One region of the Paenarthrobacter sp. NPDC018779 genome, then DNA from elsewhere that is predicted to be linked to it. Evidence: predicted binding sites of a transcription regulator. Region 1 holds the regulator's gene; the other holds the start of a gene.
What was found. Region 1 encodes HrcA, which represses chaperone genes, less so after heat shock. Its sites were predicted from a motif close to TTNGCACTCGNNNNNNNCGAGTGCNAA; they were not measured.
Positions count from the first base shown of each region.

Region 2: a site for HrcA is predicted at 2,200-2,226, ahead of groES (co-chaperone GroES). Genes of this name have one in related genera too.

Region 1 is NZ_JBIRZS010000001.1:195,106-199,687, reverse strand. Features, by position in the region: gene ACH488_RS00960 (16S rRNA (uracil(1498)-N(3))-methyltransferase) at 1-211, opposite strand, end outside; gene dnaJ (molecular chaperone DnaJ) at 214-1,344, opposite strand; gene hrcA (heat-inducible transcriptional repressor HrcA) at 1,396-2,403, opposite strand; gene ACH488_RS00945 (DUF3097 domain-containing protein) at 2,620-3,471, shown strand; gene ACH488_RS00940 (DUF4870 domain-containing protein) at 3,576-3,989, shown strand; gene hemW (radical SAM family heme chaperone HemW) at 4,002-4,582, opposite strand, start outside.
Region 2 is NZ_JBIRZS010000002.1:17,098-21,679, reverse strand. Features, by position in the region: gene groL (chaperonin GroEL) at 57-1,670, opposite strand; gene groES (co-chaperone GroES) at 1,757-2,053, opposite strand; gene ACH488_RS02270 (hypothetical protein) at 2,251-2,673, opposite strand; gene ACH488_RS02265 (SAM-dependent methyltransferase) at 2,741-3,964, shown strand; gene ACH488_RS02260 (hypothetical protein) at 4,562-4,582, opposite strand, start outside.

The DNA of each region.
Region 1 (4,582 bases):
TTGCCGTCACCGACAGCGAGCCTTGGCCGGCGTCGGACACCTTGCCGGTGAGCCGGGCGCCGGACCCGTCCGCGAGGTCCACGGATTCGCCGACGGCCAACCGCTTCACTGTCACGGCGTGGCGGGCTTCCGGACCCTCGAGGATGAACACGGAACCCGGCCCCAGGCCGTCCAGGCTTCCGGCCGGGGTGAAGAAGACGGGGTTGCTCACCGCTACAGGTTACCGAGCTTGTCCCGGAGCTTGGCGAACATGCCGCCACTGGCTACGAGCTTGCCTTCCGTGAACTGCTCTCCGCGCAACTTCGCAAGCTGCCTCAGCAGGTCTTCCTGCGCGGCATCCAGCTTGACCGGCGTCTCAACGTGCAAGTGCACCTTGAGGTCTCCGCGGCCGTAGCCACGAAGATGGGTGACGCCCAAACCGCGGAGGGTAATGATTTCACCCGACTGTGTGCCCGCTTTAACGTCGATTTCCTGGGGGCCATCGAAGGTCTCCAGGGTCAGTTCCGTTCCCAGGGCGGCTGCAGTCATCGGCACGCTCAGCGTTGCGTGGAGGTCGTCGCCTTCGCGGATGTACGTGGAATCGCTGTTGACGCGGATCTCGACGTAAAGGTCGCCTGCAGGGCCTCCGGCAGGGCCCGCCTCACCCTGGCCGGACAGCTGGATACGCGTTCCCGTTGCCACGCCCGCGGGCACCTTGATGGTCAGCGAGCGGCGGCTGCGGATGCGGCCCTGGCCGCTGCATTCGTTGCAGGGGTCCTTGATGATGGTGCCGAAGCCTTCGCAGGACCCACACGGAGCCGTGGTCATGACCTGGCCGAGGATGGAGCGCACTGCCCGCTGGACCTGGCCGCTGCCACCACAGATGTCGCAGCGTTCAGGGTGTGTTCCGGGACGGCAGCAGCTGCCATCACAGGTGGGGCAGACAACCGCCGTGTCGACTTCGAGCTTCTTGTTGACGCCGAAGACTGCGTCCTTGAGGTCGATGCGGACGCTGATGAGGGCATCCTGGCCGCGCCGGACACGGGAGGCAGGACCTGCGTGTCCCCCGCCGCCACCGCCAAAGAACGTATCGAAGATGTCCTGGAAGGCAAAGCCCTGCCCGGAGTAGCCGCCACCGAAACCGTTGTCGGTTCCGTTCTCATTGCCGGTGGCGTCGTACACGCGGCGTTTCTGCGGGTCGGACAACACTTCGTAAGCGTGCGTCACGGCCTTGAACTGCTCAGCGACATCCTCGCCCGGGTTCACGTCCGGGTGCAGTTTTCGCGCCAACTTGCGGTACGCCTTTTTGATCTCTTCTCCGGTGGCTTCCGGGGAGACTCCCAAAACGTCATAGTGGCTGCTCAAAGTCAGTATCTCTTCCTTGTTGTCCTGCGGTTCTTGCGTCGGTGGCTGGTGTCAGCCGCCGAGAATACGGGAAAGGTAACGGGCCACGGCGCGCACAGCGGCCATGGTGGTGGGATAGTCCATCCGGGTGGGCCCCAGGATGCCTACCTTGGCACCGGAGCCGTAACCCGTCGCGACCACTGAAGCCTCGGACAGCCCGTCGTACGGGTTCTCCCGGCCAATGCTCACGGTGACCCCTCGCGGATCATCGCCCATGTCCGACAACAACCGAAGCATCACGACTTGTTCCTCAAGGGCCTCGAGTACCGGGCCGATGCTCAAGGGGAAGTCCACGTTGGAGCGGGCCAGGTTGGCCGTGCCCGCCATCAGGATGCGCTCTTCGCGGCTGGTATCGCTGAGGGACTGGAGTCCGGCGGCGAGGACCTGCGCCACCCCGCGAAGCTCCGGCCGGCACAGGGCCACAACGGAGGGCAGCACCTGCGGCAACAGCTCCAGCGGGGTGCCGGCAATGCTGCCCAGGAACCTTGCCCGCAGGGCCAGCAACGACTCGTTGGTGACCTCGGTTCCGGCGTCGATGACTTTCTGTCCCACGCTGCCGGTGTCCGCGATCAGGACCACCAGCACCTGCTTGGGTGCCAGCAGCACGAACTCCACATGCCGGACCAAGGCCCGCTTGGAGTGCGGGTACTGCACCACTGCCACCTGGTTGGTCAACTGCGACAGGAGCCGTACTGTCCGCTCCAGGATGTCGTCAAGATCGTCGGGGCCTTCAAGCAAGGAATGGATGGCCCGGCGCTCGGCGGCCGAAAGCGGCTTCACCTGGGAGATCCGGTCCACGAACAACCTGTAGCCCTTGTCCGTGGGAATACGGCCCGCGCTGGTGTGCGGGGCGGCGATGAGGCCTTCCTCTTCAAGGACGGCCATGTCATTCCTGATGGTGGCACTTGATACGCCGAGGTGGTGCCTCTCCACCAGCGCCTTGGAGCCGACAGGTTCCCGTGAGTGCACGTAATCCTCGACGATGGCACGCAACACTTCCAGCTTGCGTGGCTCACTCATGTGCAACACCTCCTGTCGACGCTCCGAATCCGGGCTGCCCAGCGTGGGATGGACCCGGATTCACCATTGCTTTTAGCACTCAACATGCCTAAGTGCTAACAAGTCTAGTATGGGCCACCCCGTTGCTAGCATTGAAAACGCCCGCGGATGACCTCCGTGGAGCCGTCTCCACCCATTACCGGCCCATCAAACCCAGCGCGAAGAGGTATGAAGTCCTTGGCTTTCGACACTTGGGGTCCGCAGGACCTTTCCGCACCCGTCAAACAGAAGCTTCCCGAAGTGCCTGTCCAGCGCGGGATGGTCCTGGAAGACGTCCAATCCGGTTGGGTGGGTGAGGTCGTCCGGGTCGAGAAGTCGGGCGGAATGCACATCGTGTCGCTGGAGGACCGCCGGGGCAAGACCCGGTCCTTCCAGCTGGGGTTCGGTTTCCTCCTGGACGGCCAGGCGATCCGCCTGCTCCCTCCGGCCGCCCGGCAGCCGGCCGGCGCTGTACAGCCCGGCAGGACGGCGTCGGGCTCTGTCAAAGTCCAAGGCCAACGCGCACAAGTGGCAAAGGCCAGCCGGATCTGGGTGGAAGGCAAGCACGACGCCGAACTCGTGGAAAAGGTTTGGGGTGACGACCTTCGGGTGGAAGGCATCGTCGTGGAGCCGCTCCATGGCGTGGACGACCTCCGGTCCGCCATCGCCGCCTTCGGACCCGGTCCGCAGCGCAAGCTCGGTATCCTGGTGGACCACTTGGTGGCCGGTTCGAAGGAGTCCCGCATTGCGGCCGAGGCCATGCAGGTACCGGGAGCCGCGGGAAACGTGTTGATCGTGGGACACCCCTACGTCGATGTGTGGCAGGCGATCCGCCCCAAGGTACTGGGCATCGAACAGTGGCCTGACGTGCCGCGCGGCACGGACTGGAAGACGGGAATCCTGCGGGCCTTCGGCTGGCCGCACGAAACGGCGGAGGACATCGGGCTCGGCTGGCAGCGGTTGCTGGGGGCAGTACGGACCTACGCGGACCTGGAAGCCTCCCTCCTTGGGCGCGTGGAGGAAGTCATCGACTTCCTGACCGCCCCCTGAGCCGGGACACCTGCCCGTTTCAGGGGCGGATGGTCCCTGCAGGGAGTCCGGACCCAGTATTCTGGGACAGCAACACCGCATTTTTACAGCAAAGGGAAGACACCGTGGCAGAGAACGCTCCAGAAGAACAGGGCAGGGCCGCAGGCCAGCCCCAGTACCATGGTGCACCTGCGAATGCACTGCCCCTCACGGCAAGCGAAGACCGGCAGTGGGCCACCTTGGCGCACTTCGGCGGAATCCTCGGCTGCCTTCCGTCCTTGCTGATCTATTTGATCTTCCGGGAGCGCGGCCCGTTCACGGCGCAGGAGTCCAAGGAAGCCCTGAACTTCACGCTTCCACCCACCATTGCCGCTGTCCTGGCGAACATCCTGGTCCTGCTGCCGGTTGTGGGCAACATCTTCGCGGTCATCGCAACAGCCATCTGGGTGGCCCTGACGTGTTTCTCCGTTTCCGCAGGCATCCGCGTCAACCACGGCCAACCCCACCGCTACCGCTTCAACCTGCGCTGGATCAAATAGCGCCCGGGCCGGTCAGTCCGGCAGGATCCTGCGCACCACGGCGTCCGCCAACAAGCGGCCCTTGAGGGTCAGCACCAAACGACCCTTGAAGGCGGCAACGGGATCCACCAGGCCATCGGCAATCAGCCCGGCCATGGCGTGCCGGCCTACCTTGTCCAAGGCATCCACGTCCAATCCCGAACCGAGCCGCGCCTCAAGCATGATGCGCTCCACCTCCCGTGTACCGGCGTCGAGGGTTTCCCTGCCCGCAGCAGGCGACGTTCCCGCTGCCAGCCGTGAAGCGTAGGCGGTGGGGTGCTTGACGTTCCACCACCGGACGCCGCCAACGTGGGAGTGGGCGCCGGGGCCGATGCCCCACCAGTCGTCGCCCCGCCAATAGGCGAGGTTATGGCGGCAGGCCTGTTCGGGAGTCCTGGCCCAGTTGCTGACCTCGTACCAGGTGAGGCCCGCCGCCGAAATCAGCTGCTCGGCGAGCTCGTACTTTGCCGCGTGGTCGTCGTCGTCAATCCCCGGGACCTCGCCACGGCGGATCTGGGCCGCCAGCTTGGTGCCGTCCTCAACGATCAACGCGTAGGCGCTGATGTGGTCCGGGT
Region 2 (4,582 bases), on a different contig from region 1:
GACATAAAGAAACCCCGGCCACGCAGGTGTGACCGGGGTTTCTTTGAGCAGGCAGCTTAGTGCTGGTGGCCTGCGTGTGCGTCTTCTTCTTCAGCCGGCTTCTCGGCAACCAGGGTCTCGGTGGTGAGAACCAGGGCAGCGATCGAAGCGGCGTTGCGGAGAGCGGAGCGGGTGACCTTGACGGGGTCGATCACCCCGGCGGCGATCAGGTCCTCGTATTCACCGGACTTGGCATTGAAGCCGTGGTTGGCGTCCAGGTCGGAGACCTTGGAAACCACCACGTAGCCATCGAAGCCCGCGTTCTGGGCGATCCAGCGCAGCGGCTGCGTCAGGGCGCGGCGGACGATGCCGACAGCGGCAGCTGCGTCACCCTCGAGGGCCTTGACGGCGGGAGCCTCATCCAGCGCCTTGAGGGCGTGGATCAGGGCGGAACCGCCGCCGGAAACGATGCCTTCCTCAAGGGCCGCACGCGTGGAGGAGACAGCGTCCTCAATGCGGTGCTTCTTTTCCTTGAGCTCAACCTCGGTGGCTGCGCCAACCTTGATGACGCCGATTCCGCCGGCCAGCTTGGCCAGGCGCTCCTGGAGCTTCTCGCGGTCCCAGTCGGAATCCGTGCGGGTGAGCTCGGCGCGGAGCTGTGCAACGCGGTCAGCTACGTCCTGCTCGGTCCCGGCACCATCAACGATGGTGGTGTTGTCCTTGGTGACCGTGATGCGGCGTGCCGTACCCAGTACCTCAAGCCCAACGGTGTCCAGGCTCAGGCCGAGATCCGGGGAAACAACCTGCGCACCGGTGAGGGTGGCGATGTCCTGGAGCATGGCCTTGCGGCGGTCGCCGAAGCCCGGGGCCTTGACGGCCACAACGTTGAGCGTGCCGCGGATGCGGTTGACGATCAGCGTGGACAGGGCTTCGCCTTCAATGTCTTCGGCGATGATGAAGAGCGGCTTGGAAGCCTGGAGGGCCTTCTCCAACAGCGGCAGGAAGTCCTGCAGCGAGGAGATCTTGCCCTGGTTGATCAGGATCAGCGCGTCTTCGAGGACTGCTTCCTGGCGCTCTGCGTCGGTGACGAAGTACGGGGAAAGGTAGCCCTTGTCGAACTGCATGCCCTCGGTGAGGACCAGTTCGGTCTGCGTGGTGGAGGACTCTTCGATGGTGATGACACCATCCTTGCCCACCTTGCCGAAAGCCTCGGCCAGCAGTTCGCCAACCTCATCACTCTGTGCGGAGATCGCTGCGACGTTGGCAACCTGGGTGCCTTCGACTTCGCGGGCGTTCTCCAGCAGGCGGGCGGCGATGGCTTCAACGGAAACCTCGATGCCGCGCTTGATCTCGCCCGGAGCGGCGCCGGCTGCGACGTTGCGCAGGCCTTCCTTGACCAAGGCCTGTGCGAGCACGGTGGCCGTGGTGGTGCCGTCACCGGCAACATCGTTGGTCTTGGTGGCGACTTCCTTGGCCAGCTGTGCGCCAAGGTTCTCGTAGGGGTCGTCCAGCTCAACTTCGCGGGCGATGGTCACGCCGTCGTTGGTGATGGTGGGGGCGCCCCACTTCTTGTCCAGCACCACGTTGCGACCACGGGGGCCGAGGGTCACCTTGACGGTGTTGGCGAGCTTGTCGATACCGGCCTCAAGCGACCGGCGGGCAGCGTCGTTAAACGCAAGCTGCTTTGCCATGGTTGTGTCCTTTCAGAACGGAAAACCCGCACCACTGGCTGCTGGAGAAAATTCCAACGATGCCTGCGGTGCGGGGTTCCAGGAAGTTACTTGACGACGATCGCGAGGACGTCGCGGGCGGACAGAACGAGGTACTCGCTGCCACCGGTCTTGACTTCGGTTCCACCGTACTTGGAGTAGATAACGACGTCGCCAACGGCTACGTCCACCGGTACGCGGTTGCCGTTGTCATCGAAGCGGCCGGGGCCGATTGCAACAACTTCGCCTTCCTGCGGCTTCTCCTGTGCGGAGTCCGGAATGACCAGGCCGGAAGCCGTGGTCTGCTCTGCTTCGAGCGGGCGAACAACAATACGATCCTCAAGAGGCTTAATCGAGACCGACACTCGGATCTCTCCTTTTCATGAGCTGATTCATGGACTAAGAACAAGGGTGCCGAGGCGTGCAACCGTCGTCGCGGTGCCGGCAGCTGCCTGGCGGTGGTGTTAGCACCCACCTAGGGAGAGTGCTAACCACGACTCTATGTAAGGCGTTAGCACTCGGTCAAGGTGAGTGCCAGCATTTCGTCATGGGTGAACCCGGCTTACTGGTCCCTGAGGTCGTCCAGGTCGTAGTCCTCGTCGTCAGCGTCGACTGTCGTGGCCCCGCGGTTGAGGTAGAGAACAACACCCGCAGCAACGGCCACGACGCCGGAAACCACCAGGCCGATGATCCCGCCGGCGCGTACTCCGCTGTACAACTCCCGGATGTCACGGGCCTCGTCGGTAGCGTCATTGACACTCTTGCCCGTCACCGAATAGGCGGCAGCGTTGAAGGAGTCCAACGCAAAGATCACAATGAGCAGCCCCGCGCAGATCACGGCGATCACGACGCCCGCAATCAAGGCGGGCCGCGCGTACGCCGTGAGGGAACGACCGGCGGAATGTCCATCGGCTCCGGGACGGACGGGCTGGTTATTGTCCGGGTTGTCGGCGTGGGAGGGCTGCGGAGCTGCGGTGTCTTCCATGAAATCAACCCTATCGGGCTGATCGCTCCGGTCTCAGCCCCGGGCGCGAAACGTTAAGCTGGATGCCATGCCCAACGCTCCCCAGGAACACCTCGCGCCCTTGCTCACCGCCGAAGGATGGGAACTGCTTGGCTCACTGGGACCTTACCGGGAAGCCGACGCACTGGCCCTGAACGCGTCCCTGCGCAAGGCCGGGCACTCCCCCGAGCTTGTAGCCGCCGTCCTGACGCAATCGCGCCTGCGGACCAAGGCCGAGGCCAAATTCGGCGAGTTTGCCCACCAGATGCTGTTTACCCAGGCGGGCTTGGAACAGGCCACGCGACTCAATGTTGCAGCCCGGCACGCCGAGCGCTTCGTGAAGGCAGGAATCTCCCACGTGGCTGATCTGGGGTGCGGGCTGGGCGCCGATTCCCTCGCGCTGGCATCCATGGACGTCAACGTCACTGCGGTGGAGATGGACGAAACCACAGCCGCCTGCGCCACCATCAACCTGATGCCGTTCCCGCACGCCACGGTGGTACATTCCGATGCCACGTCCGTGGACCTCTCCGGAGTGGACGGCGTGTGGCTCGATCCTGCCCGGCGGACCACCTCAACCTCCGGAACAAAGCGGATCTGGGACCCCGAGGCGTTCTCTCCCCCGCTCTCGTTCGTCGAGGGCCTGGCAGCAACCGGCCGCGCAGTGGGGGTCAAAATGGGCCCTGGCATGCCCCACGATTCCGTCCCGGCCGATTGCGAGGCGCAGTGGGTCTCCGTGGGTGGCGATGTCACCGAGGTGACCCTCTGGTTCAACGCCGTTGCCCGTCCCGGGGTTCGCCGCGCAGCGCTGGTGATCGGCGCCCAGGGCGCTGCCGAAATCACCAGCGGCGAGGATTTCGACGGCGGTCCGGTGGCCGCCGTCGGGCCCGTGGAAGGGTTCCTGTACGAACCGGACGGTGCAGTCATCCGGGCAGGGCTGGTGGCCGATGTTGCAGACCGGCTGGGCGGACACCTGGTGGACGAGCACATCGCCTACATCTGTGCAGCCGAACTCCATGACACCCCCTTCGCCCGCGCCTACCGCGTGATCGAGGTGATGCCCTACAACGTCAAGGCCCTCAAGGCGTGGGTCAAAGCGAACGGCATCACCGTGCTGGACATCAAGAAACGCGGCACCGCGGTCACGCCCGAGGAACTCAGGAAACAGCTGCTGCCCGGTAAGGCGTCCGGGAAGGCGAAGACAGCCACGCTGGTGCTCACCAGGATCGGCGAGGAGCGGGTGGTTGTGGTGGTGGAGCCGGTCGGCGCTTAGCCGGGGCTCGCCCCATCGCCGCCAGTCCCCGTCACAATGATGTCGTCTTTATCCGGGCCGCCGGATCCAGGGTGCATTCGCTGTGCACGTTTATGAATGACGTACCTTTCGACGGCGTGAAAATCAGGAGCATGCCTCGCGGGGCTACAGCATGAATCTCAATGCCAGTGGTGTTTCCACCCATGTTGTCGAAGACGTGTGTAATCCTGTAACCCTTCGATTTCCAATGGGCCTTCATAGCGTCCACGGCAGCCCGCGGATCCTCGACAGGGCCGCCCTCGATCTGTGTTTGGTAGGCCCTCCCATCCTCACGAGCATGCACCGAGCACGGCCCGGGGAAGAATCCTGCGGTGTGATTGCGATCCCAAATGGGCCAATCTGCGCCAGACTGCTGCACCGTGTCATCGATGGCCTCCATGAACTCCGTGAATACTTTCTGCGCACTTCGCTCGCCTGGCGCCCGCTCGCCACCCTGACTGCCAGTCGCCGGGTTTGCGTTGCATCCTGCCATTATCAAACACACCACGGCCATCACTGCGAAGACCTTTGAGCGCTGCCGCGTCGGCCGCGCGGGGACAGTGAATTCACGAACCATAACTACGTCGTTTTCTTGGCGGC